2 linked regions of the Prochlorococcus marinus str. AS9601 genome follow. Each later gene encodes a partner of the first gene's protein in a complex. Links are inferred from orthologs where the notes say so. Each region holds a gene or a part of one and is shown on either strand. Other genes may lie near its edges.

The links.
Region 2: the proteins of hisH (region 1) and hisF are in contact, whole or in part, in a crystal structure (PDB 6RU0), measured with the Thermotoga maritima proteins. The link is inferred for Prochlorococcus marinus str. AS9601 from one-to-one orthologs. Residues at the interface, in WP_004080484.1 of Thermotoga maritima: Asn15, Arg18, Arg22, Arg117, Leu118, Pro119, His120, Met121, Gly122, Trp123, Asn124, Asn134, Gly135, Tyr136, Tyr138, Val140, Tyr158, Glu180, Lys181, Ser182, Ser183, Lys184, Ile185; in WP_004080486.1 of Thermotoga maritima: Met1, Leu2, Ala3, Arg5, Ser40, Glu41, Asp45, Glu46, Ala70, Glu71, Ile73, Asp74, Ile75, Pro76, Phe77, Asp98, Lys99, Ser122, Gln123, Glu161, Thr195, Leu196, Asn247, Arg249, Glu251.

The regions. Positions count from the first base shown.
Region 1 is NC_008816.1:973,502-979,534, forward strand. What follows is about bases 2,715-5,620. They hold hisH (imidazole glycerol phosphate synthase subunit HisH), read right to left. Parts: upstream 4,524-5,620; coding sequence 3,906-4,523; downstream 2,715-3,905. Other genes in these bases: A9601_RS14625 (RNA methyltransferase), read right to left, coding at 2,715-2,758; A9601_RS14630 (c-type cytochrome), read right to left, coding at 2,755-3,141; petG (cytochrome b6-f complex subunit V), read left to right, coding at 3,197-3,316; rsmD (16S rRNA (guanine(966)-N(2))-methyltransferase RsmD), read right to left, coding at 3,293-3,892; trxA (thioredoxin), read right to left, coding at 4,535-4,858. Also shown: A9601_RS14610 (5-formyltetrahydrofolate cyclo-ligase), read right to left, coding at 1-310; crossover junction endodeoxyribonuclease RuvC, read right to left, coding at 321-794; bchI (magnesium chelatase ATPase subunit I), read right to left, coding at 800-1,888; more of A9601_RS14625, read right to left, coding at 2,006-2,714; more of A9601_RS14655, read right to left, coding at 5,621-6,033. UniProt on the Escherichia coli protein: IGPS catalyzes the conversion of PRFAR and glutamine to IGP, AICAR and glutamate. The HisH subunit catalyzes the hydrolysis of glutamine to glutamate and ammonia as part of the synthesis of IGP and AICAR.
Region 2 is NC_008816.1:416,588-423,264, reverse strand. The notes cover bases 971-3,888. They hold hisF (imidazole glycerol phosphate synthase subunit HisF), read right to left. Parts: upstream 2,856-3,888; coding sequence 2,085-2,855; downstream 971-2,084. Other genes in these bases: chlG (chlorophyll synthase ChlG), read left to right, coding at 3,148-3,888; petP (cytochrome b6f subunit PetP), read left to right, coding at 2,915-3,139; ubiE (bifunctional demethylmenaquinone methyltransferase/2-methoxy-6-polyprenyl-1,4-benzoquinol methylase UbiE), read right to left, coding at 1,340-2,041; A9601_RS11455 (DUF721 domain-containing protein), read left to right, coding at 971-1,334. In the rest of the region: A9601_RS11465 (ABC transporter ATP-binding protein), read left to right, coding at 1-21; A9601_RS11460 (biotin--[acetyl-CoA-carboxylase] ligase), read right to left, coding at 24-773; more of A9601_RS11455, read left to right, coding at 849-970; more of chlG, read left to right, coding at 3,889-4,095; A9601_RS11430 (transglycosylase domain-containing protein), read left to right, coding at 4,097-5,866; A9601_RS11425 (16S rRNA (cytosine(967)-C(5))-methyltransferase), read right to left, coding at 5,876-6,677.

The sequences.
Region 1 (6,033 bases):
TATTTGGACTTAATATCCCCTCAGAATCTTTGGTAAGAGGTTTTTCATCCCATTGGTAAAATAACAACTTTTTTTTTTCTTTACATCTAGGCAAAGCTAAAGAAAATTTTTTCTTAAGACTTCTTATATCTACTTCATTTTTTAAAGGCCAATATATTGCTATATAACCAATATTTTTATATCCCTTAGAAAATGAATCAACATATAATCTTACATTCTTTTCTACATTTTCTCTTTGATTAAGAGAAATCCCATCTCTTAGTTTTCTAAACTTATCCCTCTCCAATTTCTTATTTTCAAAGATAGTCATATTAAATTTTTTAGTTAAAGCCATCCTCATTTAGTTTTGTAAGTGCTATAGCTAATGCATCTGCTGAATCATCAGGTTTTGGAGGTTTGTCAAGATCTAAGTTGTACATAACAGCATCAAGAATATCTTTCTTAGATGCCTTTCCTGATCCAGCAATTGTTAATTTTATCTTAGCGGGTGAATACTCACTAACATGAATTTTTTTAGAGGCCAATACCATCATAATCACGCCTCTGGCCTGCACCACACTAATGGTAGTACTTGACCTGTAAAAGAAAAATTTTTCTACTGCCGCTACAGTTGGTTTCCAATGATTTATTAATTCATTAAGATCTTGGAATATCTCATAAAGTCTATCTTCTTCTTTTTTATCTTTACCTGTTTCAATAACGCCACAATCTAATAATATCTTTCTTTCATTTTCTATCTCAATTATTCCATAACCAACTCTAGCTAATCCGGGGTCAATCCCAATTATTCTCACTGTTATTAAGCTTCAGCAGATAATTGAAATTTTGATAAATTTTCTTTTTCATCTAAATCAAATACTTTACAAAAAGCTTGAATAACCCTTTCTCCTGAATCAACTTGTTCTAAGGGATCTTTTCTAAGTCTATGTCTTAAAGAACAAGAAATAACCCTTGCTATGTCATCTTCTTGCACTTCAGTTCTGCCCTCAAATGCTGCAATTGCCCTTGCTGATCGATTGGTAACAATATCTCCACGTAAACCATCTACATCTAGTTCTCCGCAAATTGCAGAAATATTCAATCTTAAATCATCGTCCATTTGAACAGAATTTAATATTTCTTGTGCTTTAATAACTTTTTGTTGAAGTTCATCCTGTTGTTTCTCAACACTCAATGAAAACTCATCAGGATTATCATCAAAAGAAGTTCTTTGATCAACCACTTGAACTCTTAATTCAGCATCTCTAACTGTCTTAACTTCAACACTCATTCCAAACCTATCCAATAGTTGAGGCCTTAATTCACCTTCTTCTGGATTTCCTGAACCAATAAGGACAAACCTCGCAGGATGTCGGACTGAAACTCCCTCCCTTTCAACTGTATTCCATCCGGAAGCGGCCGAATCTAAAAGTACATCAACTAAATGATCATCAAGTAAATTTACTTCATCAACGTATAGTAACCCCCTATTAGCTTTTGCTAATAGACCTGGTTCGAATGCCTTAACACCTTCGCTCAAAGCCTTCTCTATATCAATGGTTCCACAAAGCCTGTCTTCAGTAGCCCCTAAAGGCAAATCAACCATAGGTACTTGTTTTTGAATACTCTCTAGATTTTCTCCTTGAGTAATTTTTTCCAAAACTTCTTTACTTTGTAAATCAGGATCGACTAGTGAACTATTATATGGATCGTCTTTAACAACATCGATTGCAGGCAACAAATCAGCTAAGGCCCTGATTGTAGTTGACTTTCCAGTCCCTCTATCACCCATTATCATCACTCCTCCAATTCTTGGATCAATAACATTTAACAAGAGAGCTAATTTCATTTCTTCTTGACCAATTACTGCTGTAAAAGGAAAAACTCTTCTTTTCTTTGTTGTAGGCACAGTTTTAGTTTTCTTAAATATTCAAATAATCAATAGATGCTACTTCAGAAAATGTTTTTAGTAAATATTCCTATCAAATTAAAACAAGAAGAGAACAATAACTAATCAAATTTATACTTACTTATTTTTTTTTGAATTGTTCAAAAACCAATTTATTTGATGGACAATTCCTCTTAAAACATTTATTTCGTGCATTGATGTATTTGCCCTCAAAATAAAATTCTTAAATTTACTGATTTTTGCCTTAGAGGTATGTTTTAAGAGATATCCAACTCGCAAAAGCATTTCCTCTATATCAAGAAATGTATCATGTACTTCCTTAGATGATGCTAAGTTAAAAACTTTTAATTCATTATTCAAATTCTTTTTAGAAGACTTATTCAATTCATATAAAACTATTGAAACAGCGTGAGAAAGATTTAATGAAGGATTATTCTGAGAAGTTGGGATACTAAAAGTTTTATTTGCCAGAAGCAATTCACTGTTAGTTAAACCTCTATCTTCCCTGCCAAATATAATTGCTAAATTATTTAACTTATTAAAGGATAAAGTCCAATCAAATATATCTTCAGAAGATACAAAAAATGAATCTTTATTTACATCAATCCTTCCACAAGATGCTAATACTAAATCACAATCAAAAATTGCCTTTTGAAGATCATCAAAAATCTTACAATTTTCAAGAATTTTTTGACCTTTAAGGGCCATTTTTTTTGCTTCTAAAGAAAAAATATCGCATTTAGGAGAGACGATTCTTAATTCATCAACTTCAAAATTACTGCATAATCTAGCGACGCTACCTACATTTAAAGGGCCATTTGGCTCAACTAATATTACCTTTAAATTAGAAAAATTTTTTCCCAAAATCATTCAAGGCTATGAAGATATTTTAATAAATTAGACATATTTACAGGATCAATTTCAAAGCTTGGCATAGGAGGAGTTAGGCCTCCAGTAACTTGTTTTATTATCTCTTTATCATTCAAACGTTGAGTTATTGAGTGTAAGTCTGGGCCCACTAATCCTCTTGCTGTAATTCCATGACATCCAACACAATTTATCTTAAAAAGAGCATCTCCTTCCTCAGCAGAGCCATTAAGCTCAAGAGTTTCAACAATATATTTGTTATTTTCATGATGTTTTAAAAAAAATATTGAAAAACAAATCAATAAAACTCCAAATACAATAAAAACAATTTTTAAGAATTCACTTTTGAAGTCTCTTTCTGCTGCAGTTGATGAAGATGTTGACACAAAAAATAGTCTCTATGTAACAATTGTGAATAAGAAATTCAAAAAAGGCAAAAAGATGATCGAGCCTCTTCTATGTGGAATTGTTTTAGGGTTAGTTCCAATAACTCTTCTTGGATTATTCGTAAGTGCATGGAATCAATACAGAAGAGGTTCAGGAATGCTGGACATTGATTAAAAATGTTAATCTTGACTGCCCATAATCTCTTACATCTATAGTTTCCCACAAAGTACTTTTTTTAATAAAAAGTTTTGGAGAATGTTCACAAATAACAGTTGAATCTTTTTTTAAAAAATTACAATTAAATAATTGATTTAAAACTAATTCATGGAAATCCACATCATATGGAGGATCTAGATAAACAAAATCAAATTTTAATTTGTTTAAATCCATATTTTTAGATGATAAGTTTCTCTCATAATTTGGTTTTGTCCATTTCACAACGTCTTTACAAATAACTTCTATATCATTTCTCCTATTCTCTATATTCTCCAACGAGAGTAAATTTTCTAAGCATATTTTTGAGTTGATTTTGTTTTTTTCAATTGCAAGTATTTTGCTTGCCCCATGATTATAGGCTTCACAAGATATGGTCCCTGTTCCACTAAATAAATCTAACCAGTTACTATTTTCAACTCTTTTATTCAATATATTAAATATAGCCTCTCTTACTCTCAAAGTTGTAGGTCTGGTATTGGAATTATTTGGACTTTGGAGTTTTTTACCACCTATTAATCTTAAGTTTGTCTTCATCAGTAATTATCAATTATTGAATATTGCTAAGCCATCGTCTCAAAAGTTTTTCTCCGGTTTTTCCAGATTTTTCCGGATGAAATTGACAGGCTAATAAATTATCATTCTCGATCATTGCAGTTAATTTTTCAGGGCCATAATCAACCTGAGCTGCAATAATATTTAAGTCATCTGGGATTGCATGATAGGAATGTACAAAATAGACCCAATTATTTAATTCTTCAATCCCAAAAAGAGTATTTTTTTTTGTAGGTATAAGTTGGCACCAACCCATGTGTGGGATTCTTTGGTTAACAATATTGGGTATTTTTTGTATTTTTCCTTTTAAAATTCCAAGCCCTTGAACTTTTCCTTCATCACTAGATTCAAAAAGGAGTTGGAGACCTAAACATATCCCAAAAAAGGACTTCCCACTTTTAATCCAATTTTTCAAATCATTTATCAAATCAGTATTTATGAGATTATTCATCGCTGGATCAAATGCTCCAACCCCAGGAAGTATTATCGCCTTACAAAGCTTAGAATCATTAAAGTTTTTAATTAATATAATTTCTTCTCCAAGACTTTCTAGAGATTTCGTTACAGAATGAATATTACCCATTCCATAGTCTATTAGTCCGATTTTATGCAAAGCTTTTAAATTTATAAATGCTTAGTTAAAGTGCTCGAAAGAGTTGCTTTTGGCACAGCACCAACAACGGTATCAACCTTTTGACCTCCTTTAAAAATCATCAAGGTAGGGATACTTCTAATTCCGTATTGACTTGCTACATTTGGATTCTCATCTGTGTTTAATTTAAAAACTTTAATTTTCCCTTCAAAGTCTTTTGAGATTTCTTCTACAACTGGTGCAACCATCCTACATGGACCGCACCATGGTGCCCAAAAATCAACCAATACTGGTAGATCACTTTGCAGTACATCCTTGTCAAATGAAGAATCAGTTACGGCTGGAGCTGATGACATAATTTAAGTATTCCTTTTTGAAAATTTAGCAGGCAATTCTTTTAAGTGATGATTTCATTACAGATAAAATAATATAAGTAACAAAATATCTAAAAAAGCCCGATTAATCGGGCGATTTAGTGTGTGAGGAGTATGGGGTTTCCCCCATCATTTCATAATAGCTCCTAATTAGAATATTTTTCAATTTAATATTTAATTAACTAAGGTTTTATAATTTTGTTCTTAATGAATTACTTACCCATCCCAAGCTGCTGAGCTTTTTGATAAACCTTACCCTCTGTAAGAAGAGATGGTGCGATAACTATTTCAACTTTTTGCATTTCTTTAATATTTTTTGCTCCAAGAGTACTCATTGATGTTCTAATGGCTCCTAATAAGTTATGTGTCCCATCATCAAGTAAGGCAGGGCCTTTAATTATCCTTTCTAAGGATCCTGTAGAACCAACTTCAATTCTTGTACCCCTTGGCAATACTGGACTTGGAGTAGCCATACCCCAGTGAAATCCTTTACCTGGAGCGTTTGAGGATTTAGCTACTGGGGATCCAATCATTACAGCATCTGATCCACATGCTAAACATTTACAGATATCTCCGCCCGTCACAATTCCTCCATCACCAATAATAGGAACATAACGACCAGTTTCTTTAAAGTAATCATTTCTTGCCGCACTACAATCAGCAATTGCAGTTGCTTGAGGGATTCCAATTCCTAATACTCCTCTTGATGTACATGCCGCTCCAGGTCCTATCCCAACCATTAATCCTGCAACTCCAGAGTCCATGAGAAGTTTTGCAACTTCATAAGTAACACAATTTCCGGCTACAACTGGGGCATTCATAGATTGGCAGAGATCTTTAATATTTAAGGTTTCCTTACCTTCCATACCAAGATGTTCAGTTGAAACAACTGTTCCTTGAAGAAAAAATAAATCTATTTTGGAATTATTAAGTATTTCTTTAAACCTAATAGCGGCTTGTGGAGTCCCACTAAAAGCAGCGATGCCTCCTCCTTCTTTGACCTCATTTATTCTTTGTAAAATCAATTCCTCCTTGACTGGTTCACTGTAAATCTTCTGCATTAACGGAACAAAATCATTCTTCCCGACTGATGCTATTTGGTTTAATATTTCATCAGGGTTTTCATATCTTGTCTGTATGCCCTCCATATTAATAAC
Region 2 (6,677 bases), 560 kb from region 1 along the record:
GTCGAATTAAAAGTTAATTAAATTCAAAACCTTCTAATTACCTTCAGTTGAGTTTCATTTTCAATTCTTAAATTTCCATTCGAATCAATATCTTTAATTTTCCATGAATCAGGACAATAACCACTAGGTAAAAAACTTTTAGTAAGAAACTTATTTGCAGATTTAATCACATATTCTTTTTTCTTATTACATTCAATTGAGTCATAAAAGGCTTTAAGAACTTTGGCTGTCCAATAATATTGATTAATATTCTTAGTTTGAAGTACTTTTGATAATGAAATACCTTCTGATGGGGTGTAATTTAAAACATTCATGCCAAGTCCTAATCTTACATAGATAATTTTTTTGCCTCTTGTTATCACCCTTGGTAAAAATCCAATCAACTTTTTTGAACCAAAAAAAATATCATTTGGCCATTTCAAACAAACATTTATATTCTCTTGTCTAAGCATTTCACATAGCTTAATACCTAATGACAAATTAAATATTTGATATTCAAATTCTTTTAAAAATATTGGGTAAGCTGCACTTAACCAAATCCCGCCTTTTGGAGAAACCCAAGTTTTTGAATTTTGGCCAACTCCTGAGAATTGTTCTCTTGCGATTATCGCTACTGGGTGGTTTTTCTTGATTTCAGAATATTCAAGCAAGTTTGTTAGCTCATTTTCGGTACTTTTACATTTTATTTTGTAATGAAGTGTCCAGGTTGGATATTGACCCTGAATTTTTTTTAAATAAAAAACTGTTTTAGCTGCAGGTCCAATAACTTTCACAAATTCTTTATTAAAACAACGAGCATCTTTTTAAAGATTAGATTAACTTTAGTCTTAATAAGTAAATTTTACAAATTGGACAAAAAGTATTTGCCAATAGTGAATAGAAGGAATCCACATCCATTAAAAAATTGTCTTGATAATTTCAAAAAATCCTGCGGAGACTTAGATCAACTCACTAAAATCAATAAAAACTGGAAGAACTTAATCGGCTTAGAACTATTTCAAGAATGTAAACCATTAAATATTGAAAAAAAAATACTTACTATCGCAGTAAATCATCCACAGTGGCGCCAAGCTTTAATCTATTACAAGCATAAATTGAAAGAGAGAATAGAGAAAATTGGAATAACTTTGAATGAAATAAAAATAATACAAAATTATGAAATTAAAAATAAAAACATCAAAGCTACTAATGCAAAGATAGTCTGGGCAAAGCATCCAAGCAGAATCAATCAAAATAATATGTGCATTTGTCCTCTTTGTAATTCACCTACTCCTGACGGCGAAATCAAAAGATGGGGAAAGTGTTCTTTTTGTTGGAGAAAAATAAAAAACTAAATTCTTTATTTAGTTAAAATTAATATTCCCATTTGCCCTCCCAAAATAGTCCTATATTCAGCTTTTTTAAATCCAACTTCCTTAGCAATATTTATAAGTTCATTTTTCTTTGGAAAATTACTAATACTTTTTTCAATATATGCGTATTCTGGACCTAAATTAAAAAGCCGCGAAATGGTTACTACGATTAATCTCAAATAAATTTTCTGAAAAATATTGGATAAAGAATTTCTTGTTGAGTGATTAAAATCCAAAAATCCTGCTCTTCCCTTATCCTTCAAAAGATCAAAAACTTTTTTTATTCCTTCTTCAACATTATTCAAGTTTCTTAGTCCATATGACATACAAATCCCATCAAAATTTTTTGAATAATCATTAATTTCTAATACATCTTTAATTTCCCACTTAATAAATTTATTTTTTTTAAGCTCTGATTTTTTCTTCGCAATATTTAAAATATCTTCTGCACTGTCAATCCCAGTAATTGAACCACTTGGACTAACCCTCTCAGAAATTAAGAATGCTAAATCGCCAGTTCCACAGCATAAATCAGCCCAATTTTCACCATTTAAAGGTTCCAATAAATTAACCAATTTCCTTTTCCATAATCTGTGCAGCCCAAAACTTAATAGATTATTTAAAAAGTCATATTTATAGGAAATTTTATTAAATATATTTTTGACTTCGATAGTTTTTGTAAATTTCATTTTTAAATTTTTAACTTATTTTTTTGGGATTTAATTAAAATTTTTATTCATATGGTCTAATTGAGAGTTTTTTTTCGAGGAGGAAAGTTTTTATTTCTTTTAAAGTAAGTTTCTTATCATGAAGTAATGATGCTAAAAGTGCTGCTGATGCCCTGCCTTCTTTGAAAACATCAAAGATATCTTCTAGAGAGCCTGCTCCTCCAGAAGCAATTACTGGGATATCAACAATATTTGCAACAGATTCGGTCAGATTCAAATCATATCCATTCTGTGTTCCATCACCATCCATTGAAGTAAGCAATATTTCCCCCGCGCCTAACTCCTCAACTTTCTTTGCCCAACTTAATACATCTATACCAGTATTTTCTCGCCCTCCTTTTACATATACCTCCCACTCACCAAACTTATTAACTTTTCTTCGAGCATCAATTGCTATCACAATACATTGATTGCCAAATTCTCTAGAACTTTTAGAAATTAAATCTGGATTTCTAACTGCAGAAGAATTCAAACTTACTTTATCCGCTCCAGCTCTTAAAAGATCATTAATTGAAGAAACAGAATCTATTCCTCCACCTACTGTAAATGGGATTTTTACTGATTTTGCGGTCCTAGAGACAAGGTCAACTAATGTATTTCTATTTTCTACACTAGCTCTAATATCTAAGAATACTAATTCATCTGCTCCCTCATCAGAATACCTACAAGCCAATTCAACAGGATCGCCTGAGTCTCTCAAATTAACAAAATTTACACCTTTAACCACTCTGCCATGGGCGACATCTAAACAAGGAATTAAACGAAGAGCTACCATTTTAGTAAAAATTGTCCAAATGCTGTTAATCTTGCATAATAGCTTCCATTTTACCTCTTATGGCTGAAACAAAATTATTACCCAAAATCGGTAGTAAAATCAAAATTAACATTAACAAAGTAAAAGATAGACTACCAGCTAAATTAATCGATCAAATATCCTCGAGTCCTAAAGCCGTAATAACTGGCTATAAAATGACAGACGGCAGAAGTATTGGAATCACCGCAAAATTTCAGAATGGTGAGCAAAATTGGTTTTTCCCAGAAGAAATTGAGAAAGGTTAAAGAATAAAGTGAATGATCCAAAACAACTATTAGGAATTAAGGGTGCCTCTGAAACATCAAGTATATGGAAACTCCGTATACAGTTAATGAAACCCATAACGTGGATCCCTTTGATATGGGGAGTTATTTGTGGAGCAGCTGCAAGTGGGAATTTTGAATGGACATTTAGTAATGTACTAGCTTCATTAGCATGTATGTTGATGAGTGGACCGCTTCTGGCTGGTTATACCCAAACTATAAATGATTTTTTTGATAAAGAAATTGATGCAATTAATGAACCAAATAGACCAATTCCTTCTGGGAAAATATCAATTAAAGATGTAAAAATACAAATCTGGGTATTACTTATAGCGGGTTTAATAGTTGCTTTTCTATTAGATTTATATGCTAAGCACAGCTTCCCTTCCGTCTTACTTTTAGCATTAGGAGGTTCCTTTGTTAGTTATATATATTCTGCTCCACCACTCAAATTAAAACAGAATGGTTGGCTTGGAAATTATGCATTAGGAGCATCTTATATAGCTTTACCTTGGTGGGCAGGACAAGCCTTGTTTGGGAAATTAACAATCGTGACGGCGATACTAACACTTGCTTATAGCCTCTCAGGACTTGGAATTGCTGTTATTAATGATTTCAAAAGTGTTGAAGGAGACTCAAAGCTAGGCTTAAATTCTCTACCAGTAGTATTTGGAATTAAAAATGCAAGTAGAATAAGTGCAGGACTGATTGATATTTTTCAATTAGCAATGGTTGTAGTATTAGTCATTATTGGTCAACATTTAGCCTCTGTAATTTTGGTTTTATTGGTAATTCCACAAATTACATTTCAAGATATGTGGTTACTGAGAGATCCTCTAAAGTTTGATGTCAAATATCAAGCAAGTGCCCAACCGTTCCTTATAACTGGGATGTTAGTTACAGCTTTAGCGATAGGACATAGTTTTTTAGTTGCTTAAGGTGCAAAAGATTAAATTCAAATCTTTTGTTTTAATAATTCCAATATTAATTTTTTCTGGAATATCTTTTTATTTTTTTAGTCTAATATTTAATATCTTAAAATTTGACGTTTCTAAAAATAAAAAGTCTCAGGAAACCAAATATTCTTACGTAATATCATCTTCTGATAATAAGATACTAAGTAAATTAAGCCGCAAATTTGAAATAGATAATAGTTATGATAAAATTCCATTTTTTCTTAAACATTCTTTTATATCTTCCGAGGATAAAAGATTTTATAAACATAATGGAATAGATTTAAAAAGTATTTCACGTGCCCTTATTCAAAATTTTAGAAGTGGTTATGTTAAAGAGGGAGGAAGTACGATTACACAACAAGTTTCTAGATTACTTTTTCTAAATAATGATTTAAGTTTTCAAAGAAAAATCAAAGAAATATTGATATCACTCATACTTGAATTTAGATATAACAAAAATCAAATTTTAAAATTATATTTAAACAATATTTATCTAGGATCAGGAGCATACGGGGTAAACGAGGCTGCCCAAGTTTATTTTGGAAAATTTGTAGAAGAATTGACATTATCAGAGATCGCATTAATTGCAGGATTAGCTCCAGCTCCATCAATTTATTCACCTTATCAAAATTTAGAACTAGCTATTAAAAATAGAAATAAAGTTCTTGAATCAATGTATGTTGATGGATATATTTCTCTTGCAAATAAGGATAAGGCTATTAAAGAAAAAATAGATTTAAATTATCAAAAAGCTGATAATTTTTTAGATGATAAATTACTAATAAAATTTATTCTTCAGGAAACAGATAAAAAAATTGGAAGTAAAAATGATTATAAGTTTTTAAGAATTAAATCTTCTATCAACAAAGATTGGCAAGAAAAAGGTCAAAAAATATCAACATACGCAGGGCCTAAAGAACTTGAATTTGGTCTGTTATCTATCGAATCAAACACAGGACTAATCAGGACAATGATAACCAGCAAAAATCCATCAATTAATGAATACAATAGAGTGATTTCATCTGTAAGACCTTTAGGTTCTACTTTTAAAATAATCCCTTATGCTGCTGCATTAATAGAAGGAACAAAATTAAGCGATAAATTTGAAGACTTACCAATATGCTGGGAAAGTTATTGCCCAAAAAATTTTTCAGAAGACTATAGAGGTTCAATATCTTTGATTGAATCATTTAAAAGTTCATCAAATATCGTTCCAATATCAATAACAAAAACAATCGGCTTAAAAAATATAATTAATTTAGCGAATTCATTTGGACTTGGTTACGAGCAAGAGTTTGAGGAATTCCCATCATTAGCTATTGGCGCCTACGGAGATAATCTTTTAAACATCACAAATGCATATTCTGCAATAAACAATAATGGGAAAATTCAAAGCACTGAAATCATAGAAAAAATAGAATCATTTAAAAAACAACCTATTTGGGAAAATAAATCTATTTCCAAGAAAATATTAGATTTAAAAATAAACAAGAAAATAAATAAACTTCTTGAAAAATCTGTAAAAGAAGGCACTTCAAAAGCAGCCTCTATAAAAGGAAATAAAATTTATGGGAAAACAGGAACATCTGATGGGAATAAAGATCTCTGGTTTATTGGTTCCATTGATAACCTTACAACAGGGATCTGGATAGGTTATGACGATAACAAGGAAACTGAATTATCTAGTGGGAATGCAGCTTATTTATGGAAGAAGTTCATATCTGAAATTTATAAAATTCAAATTAAAAAATAAATTATATTTTTAAGATTTATAAGAAATTATTGCAGAATAAAATCCATCACCAGGATAATCCAAGCTAGGTAAAATTTGCTTTTGGCTAACCAATTTTAAAGTTTTGTTTTTTTCAATAAATCGTTCAATTAATAGATTATTTTCATCGGGACAAATAGTACAAGTTGAATAAACTAAAGTGCCATCTTTTTTCAAAAGAGGTAAAATACTCTCCAAAAGTTTTCCCTGTAATAAAGTTAAAGATTTTATTTTTTCTTTACTTAAAGACCATCTAGAATCTGGATTCCTGGAAAGAGTTCCAATGCCTGAACATGGAGCATCTAATAAAATCTTATCAAAATAAGAAATAAACTTAGGATTTAATTCAATCAACCTCGTAGCATCAGCCTTAAGGGTATTAACAGATTTCAAATTTAACCTTTCTAAATTTGATTGCAGTATTTTTAATCTTTTTGCTGATCTATCTACGGCAATTATTTCAGCACTATCATTTGTTAATTCTGCAAGGTGGGTAGACTTACTTCCTGGAGCTGCACAAGCATCTAAAATCTTTTCACCTTCTTTTGGATTTAAGAGAGGTGCTATCCATTGAGAAGATCTATCTTGAATTGTCCAAAGCCCATCACTATATCCTGGTAAATTTTTTATAGATCTTGGATTAGATTTTAAAGTAATTCCATTATTTAAATCATTAATAATTTCAGCATCAATTTTATTTTCATGAAGTACTTTCAAAAAGTTATCTAAATTAGTTTTTAATTGGTTAATTCTCAAATCAATTGATGGTTTTTTATTAAATGCCCTAATGATA